Linked DNA regions of Sinorhizobium fredii. The protein of the gene in region 2 interacts with the protein of the main gene of each other region in a pairwise test. Links are inferred from orthologs where the notes say so. Each region holds a gene or a part of one and is shown on either strand. Other genes may lie near its edges. The genes, in order: NXT3_RS07075 and NXT3_RS09020.

The links.
Region 1: the proteins of NXT3_RS09020 (region 2) and NXT3_RS07075 interact in binary tests that used the Escherichia coli proteins (3 or more experiments, as listed by UniProt). The link is inferred for Sinorhizobium fredii from one-to-one orthologs.

Annotation. Positions count from the first base shown.
Region 1 is NZ_CP024307.1:1,465,182-1,472,913, forward strand. The notes cover bases 3,435-6,170. They hold NXT3_RS07075 (TrmH family RNA methyltransferase), read right to left. Parts: upstream 5,373-6,170; coding sequence 4,497-5,372; downstream 3,435-4,496. Other genes in these bases: NXT3_RS07065 (FMN-dependent NADH-azoreductase), read left to right, coding at 3,435-4,040; NXT3_RS07070 (hypothetical protein), read left to right, coding at 4,206-4,481; NXT3_RS07090 (IclR family transcriptional regulator), read right to left, coding at 5,884-6,170. In the rest of the region: NXT3_RS07045 (hypothetical protein), read right to left, coding at 656-1,138; NXT3_RS07050 (NAD kinase), read right to left, coding at 1,213-1,983; NXT3_RS07060 (LysR family transcriptional regulator), read right to left, coding at 2,275-3,216; more of NXT3_RS07065, read left to right, coding at 3,420-3,434; more of NXT3_RS07090, read right to left, coding at 6,171-6,675; NXT3_RS07095 (SDR family oxidoreductase), read left to right, coding at 6,800-7,537; NXT3_RS07100 (sugar ABC transporter ATP-binding protein), read left to right, coding at 7,559-7,732. UniProt on the Escherichia coli protein: Specifically methylates the ribose of guanosine 2251 in 23S rRNA.
Region 2 is NZ_CP024307.1:1,841,148-1,848,986, forward strand. Bases 1-2,843 are described here. They hold NXT3_RS09020 (NAD(P)H-hydrate dehydratase), read left to right. Parts: upstream 1-605; coding sequence 606-2,081; downstream 2,082-2,843. Other genes in these bases: NXT3_RS09015 (P-II family nitrogen regulator), read right to left, coding at 1-263; gpt (xanthine phosphoribosyltransferase), read right to left, coding at 2,095-2,592; NXT3_RS09030 (competence/damage-inducible protein A), read right to left, coding at 2,731-2,843. In the rest of the region: more of NXT3_RS09030, read right to left, coding at 2,844-3,486; NXT3_RS31610 (hypothetical protein), read left to right, coding at 3,558-3,701; NXT3_RS09035 (DUF2188 domain-containing protein), read left to right, coding at 3,956-4,198; NXT3_RS09040 (hypothetical protein), read left to right, coding at 4,274-4,492; NXT3_RS09045 (hypothetical protein), read right to left, coding at 4,649-4,843; NXT3_RS33065 (hypothetical protein), read right to left, coding at 4,840-5,079; NXT3_RS09060 (hypothetical protein), read right to left, coding at 5,410-6,000; ilvA (threonine ammonia-lyase), read left to right, coding at 6,215-7,462; NXT3_RS09070 (HlyU family transcriptional regulator), read left to right, coding at 7,540-7,839. UniProt on the Escherichia coli protein: Bifunctional enzyme that catalyzes the epimerization of the S- and R-forms of NAD(P)HX and the dehydration of the S-form of NAD(P)HX at the expense of ADP, which is converted to AMP.

The DNA.
Region 1 (7,732 bases), 370 kb from region 2 along the record:
CGTCAAGGGCCACAACGCCTATGGCTGGCTGAAGACCGAATCGGGTGTCCATCGGCTCGTCCGCATCTCGCCCTATGACAGCAATGCGCGCCGTCACACCTCGTTTTCGTCCATCTGGGTCTATCCGGTCGTCGACGATTCGATCCAGATCGACATCAACGAAAGCGATTGCCGCATCGACACCTACCGTTCGTCGGGCGCCGGCGGCCAGCACGTCAACACGACCGACTCGGCCGTGCGCATCACGCATATGCCGAGCGGCATCGTCGTGCAGTGCCAACAGGAGCGTTCGCAGCACAAGAACCGCGCCAAGGCCTGGGACATGCTGCGCGCCCGGCTCTATGAAGCCGAGCTCAAGAAGCGCGAGGAAGCGGCCAATGCCGAAGCCGCTTCAAAGACCGATATCGGCTGGGGTCACCAGATCCGCTCCTATGTCCTGCAGCCCTATCAGCTGGTGAAGGACCTGCGGACGGGCGTCGAAAGCACGAGCCCCGGCGACGTGCTCGACGGCGAGCTCAACGAGTTTATGGAGGCCGCACTTGCCCACCGCGTCAGCGGCGGTGCGGACGCGGTCGTCGAGGATTTGGGCTGAACGCGCAGAACAGGAACTGCGACAAACGGCCGGGTGCTCCCCGGCCGTATTCTTTTGTCGGCGTCAGTTGGTCGCGCGCTCGATCTTGATGTCCCCGACTTCGTCTATCAGCACCGTCCACGATTCCGGTTCGGTGGCGGAAGGGTCGGTCTTCAGATAGACGGTCGCGAACATTCCCGGCTGCCGCGTGATGCCCGTCGAGGTCTCGGGTCGAATGTCGGTGACAAAGGACTTCATCGCCGTGAACTCCTCGAGCTCGGCGGACGAGACGACTTCCGGGCCGGCCGGCGTCGAGGCGATCTGCTGGAGATGGATGCGCGCGGTGCCGTCACTCTGCCGCACGGCAATCAGCTTGTAGTAGCCACGCTGCGCGGCCCGTTGCGCAACGCCTTCTGGATCGCCGGCCGGCGCTACGCCGGCACCATCCTCCCAATAGCCGGTGCTTGTGACGAAAGTGACGTTCGAGGGGAGGATGCCGCCGTCCTGCGCCCGCAGAGCGCCCGCGGACAACAGGAAGCAAAGCGCGATCACAAGGGGGTTGCGCATCCTCAAGATTCCTTCGTGCGCGGCGCGGAACAATAACCGCTGACCGCAGAATACCATGACGTTCCGCTTGTGATTCAATTGGAGAACTGCTCGGCCAGGATGCGGTCGGACCAGGAATGATCCGGATCGGACAGGATGCGGGCCGTCAGCTTCTCCGATTCGGCGATCGTGACCCGAACGACCGACTTGACCTCCTGGTGATCCGCGACGGCGTTGACCGGCCGCTTCTCGGCCTCGAGAATCTCGATCTGGACGGTAACGCGGTTGGGAAGCAGCGCGCCGCGCCAGCGCCGCGGCCGGAAGGGACTGACCGGGGTCAAGGCGAGAAGCGGGGCCTCGAGCGGCAGGATCGGCCCGTGGGCGGACAGGTTATACGCAGTCGATCCCGCCGGTGTTGCGAGCAGCAGCCCGTCGCAGGTCAGTTCATCGAGCCGCACCTTGCCGTCGACGAGGACCTTGAGCTTTGCCGCCTGATAGGACTGGCGGAAGAGATAGACCTCGTTGATCGCCAGCGCGGTGAATTCGTTGCCGTTGGCGTCGAGGGTCCGCATTTCCAAGGGGTGGAAGGCGTTGTCGACGGCGCTGGCGATGCGTTCGCGCAGATCATCGGTGCTGTAGCGGTTCATCAGGAAGCCGACCGAGCCGCGATTCATGCCGTAGACGCGCTTGCCGGTATTCATCGTCTTGTGCAGCGTGTGCAGCATGAAACCATCGCCGCCGAGCGCGACGATCACGTCCGCCTCCTCCGGGTCGTGGTCGCCGTAAATCTCCTTGAGTTCCTTTGCCGCCTTCTGCGCTTCTTCGGCCGTCGAGGCGATGAAGGCGAGTGTGCTGAACTGGGTCATGCATTCAGTCCGTTTGTCGTTGCGCCCGGCGCGGCGATCGACGCCATGCCTGTTTTTCTGGCACGACCATGCGGCGAGTGCACCCGAAATTTTGAGGGGAGCCGCATTTTTGCTTTACACAAGAAAGGAATATGGTAACTCCCGTGATCGAAAAGTGCCCTTATAGCTCAGTTGGTAGAGCGGCTGATTTGTAATCAGTAGGTCGGGAGTTCGAGTCTCTCTGGGGGCACCATTTTTGAAGCTTTTCGAAGCTACCACACCTCCCCACACTGATCGGCGACTCAAATTTCCTCAAATATCGAAGGACTGCGCCGGTCTCGGGTCGATCTCGCGGCAACGCTGCATCGCCTTGATCAGGTTCTCTGCCAGATAGTCGATCAGCGCGCGCGTCGCCGGCAGCACGCCCTGGCGGGACGGAAAGACGAGATGGACCACGACGTTGCCGGAGCCCCACTCAGGCAGGACGGGGACGAGAACGCCGGTTCGGAAGGCGCGCTCGCAGATGTGGTCCGGCAAAAGCGCGATCCCCATTCCTTCGATCGCGGCGCGTTCGAGGATGACGAAATCGCTGCAGCCGATCACCGGTCGGTGGGCGATCTCGATCGATCCGCCGTTCGCGTGATAGAGGCGCCACACGTCGCTTGCGTGTTGCTCGTTCATGGAAAGCGTCGGCATTTCGGCAAGATTGGTGGTGGTGACTTCTCCGATTCGCGCAAGAAGCGTCGGGCTGGCGGCCAGCCGCGAGCGGACCTCGCCGAACTTGCGCACGATCAGGTGGCTGTCCGTATCGAGCTGGTCGCGCGCGCGAAGCGCCACGTCGAAACGCTCCTCGATGAGATCGAGACGTCGATTCGTGGCGGTGATGAGCAGTCGGACGCCCGGGTAGCGCCGATGGAAGCCCGGCAGAATGTCGGCCAGCATCGGTGCGAAGCCGAGGGGGCAGCCAAGCCGCACAACGCCCGTCGGCTCGCCGCGCACGGCGGCGACCTCGGCTTCCGCGGCCGCTACGCCGTCGAGCAGCCCCTGGGCGTGTTCATAGAAAACGCGGCCGATTTCCGTCACGCGCAGCTTGCGCGTCGAGCGCTCGAGAAGCCGCACGCCCAGTTGATCTTCCAGCCGCGCCACATGCTTGCTGAGCTTGGATTTGGGAATGTTCAAATAACGCGCGGCGGCGCTGAAGCCGTTGTTCTTCACGACGGCGGCGAAGAGGGCGATATCGTTCAGGTCCTGCATGCTAGCCTCCACCAGAGCGGGCGTCGCGCGCGCATCCGCTCTGGGAATCCAATGTAATCGTTCCGACGGAGTCTGATTTTCCCGCGCCGGAACGCTCCGATTGTTTCCCTCAGGAAACGGAATGTCAATTATTCGCCGTCTTATCCAGCGATTGTTTTCAAATCATATGTTGTGCACCGCAACTAAAAACAAAGGTGCCTCCCATGAACGTCCTTCATATCGACTCCGGCATTCTCGGAGAACATTCGGTTTCCCGTCGTCTGACGGCGGCGATCGTCTCGCAGATCAAGGCAGACCGGCCCGACGCGAAAGTCACCTATCGCGATCTCGTCTCCGAGCGCCTCCAGCATCTGACCGGCGCACAGATCATGGCGCCTGCCGACCTCGGTGAAGTCGATCCGGCGCTCGCCTCCGATATTCGGACTGGCCGCCAGATGCTCGACGAATTCCTTGCCGCTGACACGATCGTCGTCGGTGCGCCGATGTACAACTTCTCGATCCCGAGCCAGCTGAAGGCCTGGATCGACCGCCTGGCCGTCGCTGGCAAGACATTCCGTTACACCGAGGCGGGCCCGGAGGGTCTCGCCAAGGGCAAGAAGGTGATTGTCGCCTCCACGCGCGGCGGACACTATTCTGCCGGCCCGGCTTCGGCGATGGATCACCAGGAAAGCTATCTGCGGACCGTTTTCGGCTTCTTCGGCATCACCGACGTTGAGTTCGTCCGCGCCGAGGGCCTGAACCTCGGTGCCGACCAGAAGCAGTTCGCCATTGCCGAAGCTGAAAAGACCATCGCGGAAGGCAACGTTCTGCGCCTGGCGAGCTAAGATTGAATTCGGCCGGCGCCGGAGTGAGATGAGGAAAACTGTTCGTGGTTTTTCGCCCGCATCCCGCTCACCAAAAGTGCCGGTCTGTTGCGGAAGAATGCCGGTCGCGCAAGCGGCCGGCATTCTTCGTTTCTGATCGGGCCGGATTTGCGGTATTCTAGCGAGATGAGAAGCCTGGTCGTTCTGCAGGTTCTGGCCCTGTCGCTGGCGGCTGCCGCCATGGTCGCCGAGAGTGCGGCTGCGTCGCCGCCGGACCGGCGCTGTACCTGTCGCAATCGCGACGGGACGAAATACGAACTCGGCCAGATGACATGCATCCGGGTCGGCGGCATCTCCTACATGGCGCGCTGCGAAATGAACCTCAACGTCACGACCTGGAAGAAGGTGCGTGACGGCTGTCCGACGGCGCACATGACCTTAAGCGCCGTGCCGGTGCTTTGACCGGCATCGGCCGTCTCAAGCCTTGAGGTGCTGCCTTGCTGCATACATCGCGATCGCCGCGGCGTTCGAGACATTGAGCGACTTGATGGCGCCGGGCATATCGAGTCGGGCCAGCGCCGCAACGGTCTGCCGCGTCTTCTGCCGCAGCCCCTTGCCTTCCGATCCAACCACCAGGGCGATCTTCTCGCCAGAGAAGGTATCCTCCAGCGGTTGCGGACCCTCCGAATCAAGACCGATCGTCTGGAAGCCCAGATTGTGCAGTTCTTCAATCGTATCGGCGAGATTGGTTATCTGGATATAGGGAATGAGTTCCAGCGCCCCGGAGGCCGATTTTGCGAGCACGCCTGATTCGGTCGGGCTATGGCGCATGGTGGTGATCAGCGCGCCGGCTTCGAACGCCACCGCCGAGCGCATGATGGCGCCGACATTGTGCGGATCGGTCACCTGGTCGAGCAGGAGGATCAACGAACATTCGCTGAGCGCCTCGAGCTTGCGGTGCGGCAGCGGCCGCGTCTCCAGCATGACGCCCTGGTGGATGGCATCCGGCCCGAGGACCCGATCGAGATCCTGCGGCGTTACGATTTCGACTGGGAAGGGGAGTGACGAAGGCTCGCCGAGTTCCAGCCTCGCCGCCGCATTCTGCGTCACGCTGAGGCGGATGACCGTGCGCTCCGGATTGTCGAGGGCGGCGCGGACCGTGTGCAGCCCATAGAGAAGCACCTGCTCTGGCGCCAGCGCCGGCGGCTTCCAGTCGGCCGGCATCTTCCGGCGCTTGTCCGGGCGGGGTGTCGGAATCTCGCCGCGCTCGCGGCGGGCGTCGCGATGCGCGCGCCGCAGAGTGGCGTAGTGGCTGTCCTTGGCGCTCTTGTCGCCGCTCTTGTCCTTGCTCATGCGCGTCTTATAGTGAGGTTCGTTCGGTCTTGGAAATGGTTTCGGATAGTGCGGCCGCCGGTGTCTGTGGAGAATTTCTGAAATTTTCCGTTTCGCTCTGTTGACAGGAGGAATGCGGGCGGCCATATACCCGGCGCAGATCGAAAGGCGGCACGAAACGGCGCCGCTTCTTCCACGATCTCAAAAGCTTGGTCGATTGATCCCGACAGAATAATGGAGGGATGCCCGAGTGGTTAAAGGGGACGGACTGTAAATCCGTTGGCTCAGCCTACGTTGGTTCAAATCCAACTCCCTCCACCATTCTGCTTCAGGATCGAAGGCCCGCGGGTATAGCTCAATGGTAGAGCAGCAGCCTTCCAAGCTGAATACGCGGGTTCGATTCCCGCTACCCGCTCCAGCCTCTTTGCCGCCTCAGAAGCAGTGACTAGCCTCCGCGTAACGAACTGCCGCTGAGCCGACGATAAATTCATCTTCGGCGAGCCAATGAAGTGAGCTACAAGTTGGTTGGCTCTCAGTGCAGGCTTAGGGCTTCTGTCAGGGTAAGCAACCGTGCCAATGCTTCATCAAGCTTCTGTGCTCGTTTGTCGTCAACGTGCTCGATGAATGCACATGTGACGACCGATGTTGCATCCCCATGTGGGCCGAGGATCGGAGCGCTTATATCAGTTACGCCAACAAGTTGGCCGGAAGCGCCAATGCGGTAACCCTGTCGACGGACCGCGTCGATTTCATCGCCCGTTGCCCCCTGCAACAGCTTAGGCGAAGCCACCCCCCACTGTTTGAGTGTTTCGTCCAAGCGTTCGGGGGCTTGGAATGCAATCAACGTTATGCCCGAACCCGTCGTAAAAAGTTCGAGCTGACTGCCAACCCTGGCGCGAAACTCCCAATGAGACGTGGGGCTTGCCTGAGCGACGATGAGACCGGTTCCGAACTCCGGGATCACGAGATGGCAGGATTGGTCCGTTTGGCGCGCAAAGTCGTCCATCAAAGGCTGCGCACTGGCGACCAGTCGTCGATATGGAGGGTATCGATTGGCTAGAAGGAACATCTTCATGGACAGGGAGTAGCGGTCGCCACCCTCCGACCGGGCTACGTACCCCCTCGCGACCAGACGCTCAAGCATGCGAAAGATCTGCGATGGGCTCAGTCCCATTTCCCGCACGATCTCGGTCCGGGTCATGCCGCCGCTTTGATTGGCCAATATCTCGAGGATATCCAAGCCCTTGTCGAGCGCGGGTGCGCGGTATTTCTCGTCCTGATCCAATCCTTCCGCCAATACGGGTTTTTGCGGTTTCGTTGCCATTCACGCCCTCCAGACCCGGACTCATAGCGATGTCTACAAAAAAAGAATATCGGCATCGACTTGTCAAAGCCGTTCGTATGTGAAACATTATTTTATATACGAACTTTGGCGCACGGGGGGAATTATGCGTCTGAAGGACAAGACCATTCTCGTCACGGCAGGCGGTCAGGGCATAGGCAGGGCAAGTGTTCTCGCATGCCGTGACGAAGGCGCGCGGGTGATTGCAACCGATATCAACGGGGCGGCACTCGAAGGGCTGGACGGGGTCGAGACATTGCTGCTGGACGTCACTGACCGGCAGGCTGTCGAAGCCGTTGCGGCGCAAGTAGGTCCTGTCGATGGCCTCTTCAATTGCGCCGGGGTCGTGCACAACGGAACGCTTCTCGATATCGCCGACGATGACTGGGCCTTTGCCTTCGATCTGAACGTCACGGCGATGATGCGTCTTACGCGTGCTTGCCTGCCCGGGATGCTCGATCGGGCGGCCAACACCGGAACCGCTTCGATCCTGAATATGGCCTCGATGGCTTCCTCGATAAAGGGTTTTGCCAATCGGACAGCCTATGGTGCCAGCAAGGCGGCGGTCATCGGTCTGACCAAGGCGATTGCCGCGGATTTCGTCAAGCAAGGCATTCGTTGCAATGCCATCTGCCCGGGCACGGTCGACACGCCCTCGCTGCGCGGACGTATCGCTTCAGCTGCCGATCCGGAGCAGGCCGAGAAAGACTTTATCGCGCGCCAGCCCATGGGCCGCCTGGCGACGGTCGATGACGTCGTCCCCTTGGTTGTTTTCCTGCTGTCCGATGAAAGCCGGTTCGTTTCAGGACAGGCCATGCTGGTGGACGGCGGCGTGACCATCTAAGCGCGCGGGAGGAGCGGCGTCATGAGCGAGCTGGTGCGGATGGAGGGGATCGACAAGAGTTTCCCGGGCGTACACGCGTTAAAATCCGTCGATTTCGAACTTCGGCCCGCCGAGGTCCACGCGCTGATGGGCGAGAACGGCGCGGGTAAGTCGACATTGATGAAGGTGCTGTCCGGTATCTATCAACCAGACAGC
Region 2 (7,839 bases):
TCGCCGATGCGGCCTGTCTGGGCGGCGTTGCGGATGGCCTCAATGACGGCTTCCGCATTCTCGTCCGCCAGCACGACTTCCACCTTTACCTTCGGCAGGAAATCGACGACGTATTCGGCCCCCCGGTAGAGCTCCGTGTGTCCCTTCTGCCGCCCGAAGCCTTTGGCTTCCGTGACGGTTATGCCTTGCAGGCCGACTTCTTGAAGGGCTTCCTTCACTTCGTCGAGCTTGAAGGGCTTAATGATCGCTTCGATCTTTTTCATGAGAAAATGTCTCTCCGCTTCTCCCTGTAAAGCTGGGTCTCACCCGCTCGCCTTCCAGTATGCATGTAGCGTGCCAATTTTATAGAGGCATGATGCGAGATGAGGGACTTTTCACCCGCTCAGGTCGAGTCGGCTGCCACCGGCTTGTCTCTCTCATTCGCACCTGCCTATTTTTTATGAAGATTCACTCCCCGCCACGGGTGATCGCAAGGCGTTCGCTGCCGTTTAATGCGATAAGCCTCATATTTGAGCACCAATTATAGGCAAATGCATGAAAAATGCTCAGGCTGCGTTGTCCTGCGGGCTCTTGTCTAGTGCGCGCGGCCGCGCTTAGATCGCGTCATGGATGACGCGCTCGAAGATATGCTGGTGACGCCGGTTGAAATGGCGGCGATCGACAAGGACGCAGCCGATTCCGGCATCGACAGTTTCTCGCTGATGCGCTCGGCAGGGCTAGCGGTGTGCGCTGCCGCGCTGCGGCTGTTCCCGGCCGCCCTGCGCTTCGTCGTACTCTGCGGCCCGGGCAACAATGGCGGCGATGGCTATGTCGCCGCAGAAGTCTTGGCGGAGAGCGGTGCGCAGGTCGCGTTATATATCCTCGGCGACGCCGATAAATTGCGGGGCGACGCAGCCAGGGCGCGCAAGGGCTGTCGGCTCGCAGGACTACCCCTCGAGGCTTACGAGCCGCAGGCGGGCGATATCGTCGTCGACGCGCTGTTCGGGGCGGGGCTCGCTCGCAACCTGCCGGATGCTGCGGAAGCGGTCATCAATCGTGTCAGTGCGAACAGGATACCGGTTCTGGCGGTCGATCTGCCTTCCGGAATTGATGGACGCAGCGGCGAAGTGCGCGGCGCAAGCTTCACCGCCACCCACACGGTCACTTTCATGGCGGCGAAGCCGGGACATGTGCTGATGCCGGGGCGTCAATTATGCGGTACGCTCGAGGTTTTCGATATCGGCATTCCCGCTCGGCTCGTCGCCGCAAGGGCGGGCGCCCTGCGGATCAATGGCCCGGCCGTCTGGAGACACTATGCCGGCGGTCTCGACGCCGGCACGCATAAATTCAAGCGCGGCCACCTTGCCGTCCTTTCCGGCGGGCCGATCTCTACCGGTGCGGCGCGGCTCTCCGCCGCAGCGGGCCTCGTCGCGGGGGCGGGGCTGGTGACGCTCGGCTCGCCGCCGGAGGCACTTGCCACCAACGCTTCGCACCTGACTGCCGTCATGCTCAAGGAAATAGGCAGCGCCGCCGATCTGGCCGAATGGCTGCGCGACAAGCGGCTCAACACCTTCGTGCTCGGCCCGGGTTTTGGCGTCGGCAAGAAGGCGAGGGACTTCGCCCTGATGCTCTGCGACCGCGGTCTGGTCCTCGATGCCGACGGCATGAGTTCCTTTCAGCAGGAAAGGGAAAAGCTGTTCGATAAGATCGCCGAATGCGGCGGCCAAGTGGTCATGACGCCGCACGAGGGTGAGTTCGCGCGCCTGTTCCCGGACGTCGCGGCCGATACCACGCTCTCCAAGATCGAAAAGGCGCAAGCCGCGGCAAGGCTCAGCCATGCGGTGATCGTCTACAAGGGGTCGGACACCGTCGTGGCGGCGCCGTCCGGCCTAGCGGTGGTGAACGGGAATGCGCCGCCCTGGCTTGCCACCGCCGGATCGGGCGATGTACTGGCCGGCATCATCGGCGCACATCTGGCGCAGGGCTTTCCGGCTTTCGAAGCGGCCGCCGCCGCGGTCTGGCGCCACGGCGTGGCGGGCATCCGTGCCGGCCGCGCCTTGACGGCCGAGACGCTGGTTGAAAACATTCCGCCGCGCCCCTGAAGGAGCGAGGGGGTCAGCCGCGGCTGCCCTTGGCGATCGGCTCCTGATAGGTGAAGCCCATGTCCCAGGGGAAGTAGATCCAGGTGTCCTGGCTGACCTCGGTGACGAAGGTGTCGACCAGCGGCCGGCCCTTCGGTTTGGCATACACCGCGGCAAAATGCGCCTTGGGCAGCATGGCGCGCACTTCGGCGGCGGTCTTGCCGGTATCGGTCAGGTCGTCGACGATGAGAACGCCTTCGCCGCCGCCCTTGGCGATTTCCGGCGAGATGCCCTTGAGCACCTTCATCTGCCCCTGCATGTCGTAATCATGATAGGAGGCGATGCAGACGGTTTCGATCATGCGGATGTTGAGTTCCCGGGAGATGATCGCCGCCGGCACGAGACCGCCGCGGGTGATGCAGACCATGGCCCGCCATTCCTGCCCGTTATCGGCCAGCCGCCAGGCGAGCGCGCGCGCGTCGCGGTGAAACTGATCCCAGGATACGGGAAAGGCTTTTTCGGGAAGAGACATATGAGGCGCTCCGATATCTGATCGAATAGGTTGGGAGTCGCTCCTGCGGCGCTTCCCGTTAGCGAATGCAATACCGGCAAGGAAGCCCGCAGCGCAAGGGCTTGTATGGGCAGGATTTGGCCGCGGTGCGGGGCGAGCCTAGGTGCCCTGGCGCGAGCGCGAGATCGCCTCGATCATCGCCGCCACATCGGCTTCGGCTGCTGCAATGGCCGACTCGTCACGGCCGCGGATGACGATATCGGTCGAGAAGCTCTTGCCGTCGAATTTCGGATAGGAACCGATGCTCGTTTCGGGATGGTGCTTCTGCACCTCGGTCAAAAGAGTCCCGATATCTCCTTCACCGAAGGGCGACCGGACCGTACGCGACAGAACCGGCGTACCGGTCGGAAGGCTGGGAAGCAGGCTATCGAGCATCGCCTGAAACACCTGCGGCACCCCGGCCATGACGTAGACATTGCCTATCTTGAAGCCGGGAGCGGTCGATACCGGATTGGCGATGTGGGCTGCGCCGAGCGGCATGCGCGCCATCCGCTTGCGCGCCTCCGTGAATTCCATGCCGCGCCGCTCATACAACGCGCCGAGCAGTTCCATCGCCTTCGGATCGTGGACGCATTCGACCCCGAACGCCTTCGAGATCGCGTCGGCGGTGATGTCGTCATGCGTGGGGCCGATGCCGCCAGAGGTAAAGACATGGTCGTAGCGTCCGCGCAGCGCATTGACGGCCTCGACGATCGCCTCCTCGTCGTCGGCGACGATACGAACTTCGCGCAGATCGATCCCGACCATCGTCAGCATGTCGGCCAGGTGGCCGATGTTCTTGTCCTTGGTCCGGCCGGAGAGAAGCTCGTCGCCAATGGCGAGCATGGCAGCGGTGACAATACTGGCACTGGTCATTTGCGCTCCGGAATGGTTCGGATCGTTCGACACGATCTTACTGCTAGCCCGTTCTGATGGCAGCATGCGCGTTGATAAAACTTGCCGGCGGCGGCGATCAAGCGGAATTGCCGGGCATCGAAGGCGTTTTTCTTCGGTTATCCCGCAACGAGGGTAAATTGGTCGGCAAGCAGGGCGCTCATGTGGCGAGCATGCTCGCCATGCGCGCGGACTGATCAAAGTAGAATTAGCCACGTCTGAGCGAGCGCTGCCGCATCAAGTGGCCGCGCTTGTCGTTGATATCGCTGTTTAATTCTAAAATGGTAGGAGGTGGGCGCACCCTCCTTCAAAAAAGGCACAACGCTAGCCAATTTGTGTTAACATCGCCCCGTCCGAGGTGGACTGCCACAGGCAAGGAGGAGCAGTGCGGCCGTGCGGCAACGGTCCAACCGTGGGCAGGAATGTCCCTGGACATCCATGGGAGTGAAGAATGGCGCGGATCACCTATTCGATCGTTCAACACGACGGAGGCTGGGCCTACAAGGCCGCCGAAGCGTATTCAGAGCCCTTTCCCAGTCGCGAGATGGCGCTGGCGGCCGCAAAGGCTGCCGCCGCGGAACAGCAAGTTGGCGGCGACGACGAGGAAATCAGCTTCCAGGATGAGCAGGGAAACTGGCATTTCGAACACGCTGATGGAGGAGATCGACCTGAAGCAACCGTCGAGGACGGCTGAGATAGGGGCTTTGCCTGCGGACCCCTAAAATCCTGCCCGCCCCTGGCGCGAGCGACAGCGCGACGGAGGATATCTATGCACTACAGCGTTCAGATCTTCACCTGGACCGCTCGGGAGGGCGTTCACCAGGTCGGATCGGTCATCGAAGTCGATGCACCCAACCCGAAGGCAGCCGCAGTATCGCTGCTCGGGTTACGGCTCGAGGACAATGGCGAGTCGTCGAAACTGGCAGTCCGGGTCTGGCGCGGCGAAGACGCCCAGAAGGCCGATTGCGACTGTTTCTTTTATCACTGAGCTGCGTCTGGCGCATCGGCCCGAAAATCGGACGCGATTGTCGGAAGAAACGATGCTTAGTTTCAAAGACTTGCAGCGTGCGTCCTGAAAGGTGCACGGCGCTGCAGGCGTTGTTTTCGTGCACGGAATTTCAGGCGCGAGCCACGCGCCGCGGTTTCACGCCACAGGACGCCTCTCAGCGCGGTTTTGCACAAGCATGCCAATCCAGCCCGTCCGCTGTCCGGGCAGGTCGCGGGCGCGCAGTTCCGCCTGCCGCGCCTCGATGGCGCTGGCGAAGTCGTCCTTCATCGCGTCGATGACGCGTCGTTTTTCGGCGAGATCCTCGCTGTCGATCGAAACCTGCTGCGTCATGCCGGCCTCTTTTGGGCGAGAGAGCGGTCGATAAACGAGCGGCCTGCCGCCAGCAGCAGGCGCTCGTCCCTGGTGCCGGCCTGATACTCTTCGATCAGCATCCGCCCATATCGCTGCGCCTGGGCACTCTTGCGCGGCCACCGATACTCGTTACACAGCCGGTCGAACACGCGCTGAAGCGCGTCAAGGTCTTCCGGCCACAAAGGTGTGCTGCTAGACGCTCGCAACGGACGCACGCCGATCCCCTCTGCCATCGATGCCAGGACAGTCTTTGGATCGAATATTGCCAGCAACACGCAAGGTTTGAACCCCTGGCGAATCAGGGGTTGATGCGAATTTTTTGCGCGACTCTCGGTGCAAGATGCGGCTTGAGCATGTTCGCGGAGACGCACATCAAAAAATGCGCTGGCGGCCCTTCCCATCGCTTGAATCGCAAAGTATTCCAAACGCGGTATGCGGACGTGGCGAAACTGGTAGACGCAAGGGACTTAAAATCCCTCGGCCTTAGGCTGTACGGGTTCGATCCCCGTCGTCCGCACCACCACCGAAATGCTGCTGCCTCTCAATCACTCCGCCGCAATCTTGAACGGCTGGTCGACGGTTGCGCTCTTGCCGCTGTTGATGTCGTTGAAGCGGAAGCGCAGGACGTAGTCGCCGGCAGGCGCGCCGCTGACGTCGACGGTCAGCGTCGCATAGATCTCCTGGTTGCGAAGATAGCCGGTGAAGGTGAAGTCGCCGAATGCCTTGCGGGTCGCAAGCACCTCGCCCTTGGGGCTGACGATGTCGAGATCGACGGTGAAGCGCGTTTCGAGCTTGCCCTTGGCGCTTGCGTCCTTCCAGGTGAGGCCGACCGGCTCGACATAGGAGAGCAGCGTCTCGCCGGGCTTGAAGACCGAATCCTGCTTCGGCTCGTACATGGCGTAGCCTGCCGGTTCGGCCGTGACGAAAAGCGCCTTGCCGATCGCGAAGGGAAGGGTCTGCGAGAACGCGCTGACGGCCTGGCGCAGCGTTTCTCGTGCTCCTGCCGCGTCGCCGTCGCTTGCCTGCTTCTCCGCTTTCACCGCGGCATCGGAAAGCGGCCCCGCTTCGGCTCCGGAAACGGCCAGGACAGGGGCGGCCAGAGCCAGCATCGCTAGCATGGAGAGATAGTTCGCCATCTCAGTTTCCCAGCATCCCGATTGCTGAAAACTGTCGGCATTTGGCATGCGCAAGTCAAGCCGAAGGAGACTGCCGTGACCGCAGCCGATCGGCGTAGAGTGATGGTTCGCGAGTCTTTGCCAGGCCAAGCGCGCAGCAAGTCAAATCGGTGGTTTCAGTCGCAGCAATGTGCGATAGCGACAGCGATCAAGATGGAACGGGTGATGGCACGAGATGAAGCAGGATGTTGAACAGGCGGCCGCGGCGATGCGCGAAATCTTTCCGGCGACGCCGCTGCAGCCCAACGATCACCTGAGCGCGCGCTACGGCGCCACCGTCTATCTGAAGCGCGAGGATCTTTCGCCGGTACGCTCCTACAAAATCCGCGGTGCCTTCAACTTCTTCCGCAAGGCACTTGCGGCCGGTGCTTCCGGCAAGACCTTCGTCTGCGCCTCGGCCGGAAACCATGCGCAGGGCTTCGCCTTCGTTTGCCGGCACTTCGGCGTTCCGGGTGTCGTCTTCATGCCGGTGACGACGCCGCAGCAGAAGATCGACAAGACCCGCATCTTCGGCGGCGAATACATCACCATCCGCCTCGTCGGCGATATCTTCGACCAGTGCTACCAGGCCGCCCGCGACCATGTCGAGGCGATTGCGGGCGTCATGGTGCCGCCCTTCGATCATGCAGATATCATCGAAGGGCAGGCGACGGTCGCGGCGGAGATCGTCGCGCAATTGCCGGAGGGGCTGCTTCCCGATCTCGTCGTGCTGCCCGTCGGCGGCGGCGGACTGGCGGCCGGCGTGACCGGCTATTTCCGTGATGCCTTGATGCCCGACCGGTTCATGTTCTGCGAGCCGGAGGGCGCGCCGAGCTTGCGGCGCAGCCTGGAGGCGGGCAGCGTCGTGACGCTCGATCAGGTGGATAATTTCGTCGACGGCGCGGCGGTGGGGCGCATCGGCGATCTCAATTTCTCGGCGCTCCGCGATTTCGCGCCCGAGCAGGTGATGCTTCTCGCCGAAAACGCCATCTGTCTGACGATCATCGAGATGCTGAATGTCGAAGGCGTGGTGCTCGAGCCGGCCGGCGCGCTGTCGATTACTGCGCTGGAAGTACTCGGTCGCGAGCGGCTGGTAGGCAAGACGGTGGTCGCGGTCGTTTCCGGCGGCAATTTCGACTTCGAGCGCCTGCCGGACGTCAAGGAGCGCGCCATGCGCCATGCGGGCTTGAAGAAATACTTCATTTTGCGCATGGCGCAGCGACCGGGCGCCTTGCGCGATTTCCTCAATCTGCTGGGCGAAGAGGATGACATCGCCCGGTTCGAATATCTGAAGAAGTCGGCGCGCAATTTCGGCTCCGTGCTGATCGGCATCGAGACCAAGCACGCGGAGAACTTCCCGCTGCTGAAGCAGCGTTTCGACGCGGCCGGGCTGCGATACCAGGACATCACCGAGAACGAGATTCTCGCCAATCTGGTCATCTGACGCGCTTTGCCGCCGGGCAGCGCAAGCGAACCAATTTTGGCTTTGACAGGGGCCGCAGCCACGGCTAACCATGAGCCATGGCATCGTTTTTCTCGAAATTGTTCGGCCTCTCCGGTGGCTCCGAAAAGCCGGTTCAGCCCGCTTCGGGCAAGACCGAGACCTATGCGGATTGCCTGATCCGCGCGACGCCGATGCGCGAGGGCGCGCAGTTCCGGCTTGCCGGCAGCATCGAAAAGACGATGCCCGAGGGCGGCACGAAAGTGCGTAATTTCATCCGCGCCGATCTCTTCACCTCCGAGCAGGACGCCATCGATTCGGCGCTCCGCAAGGGGCGGCAGATCGTCGACGAGCAGCGCGCGGCGCTCTTTGCCGACGAG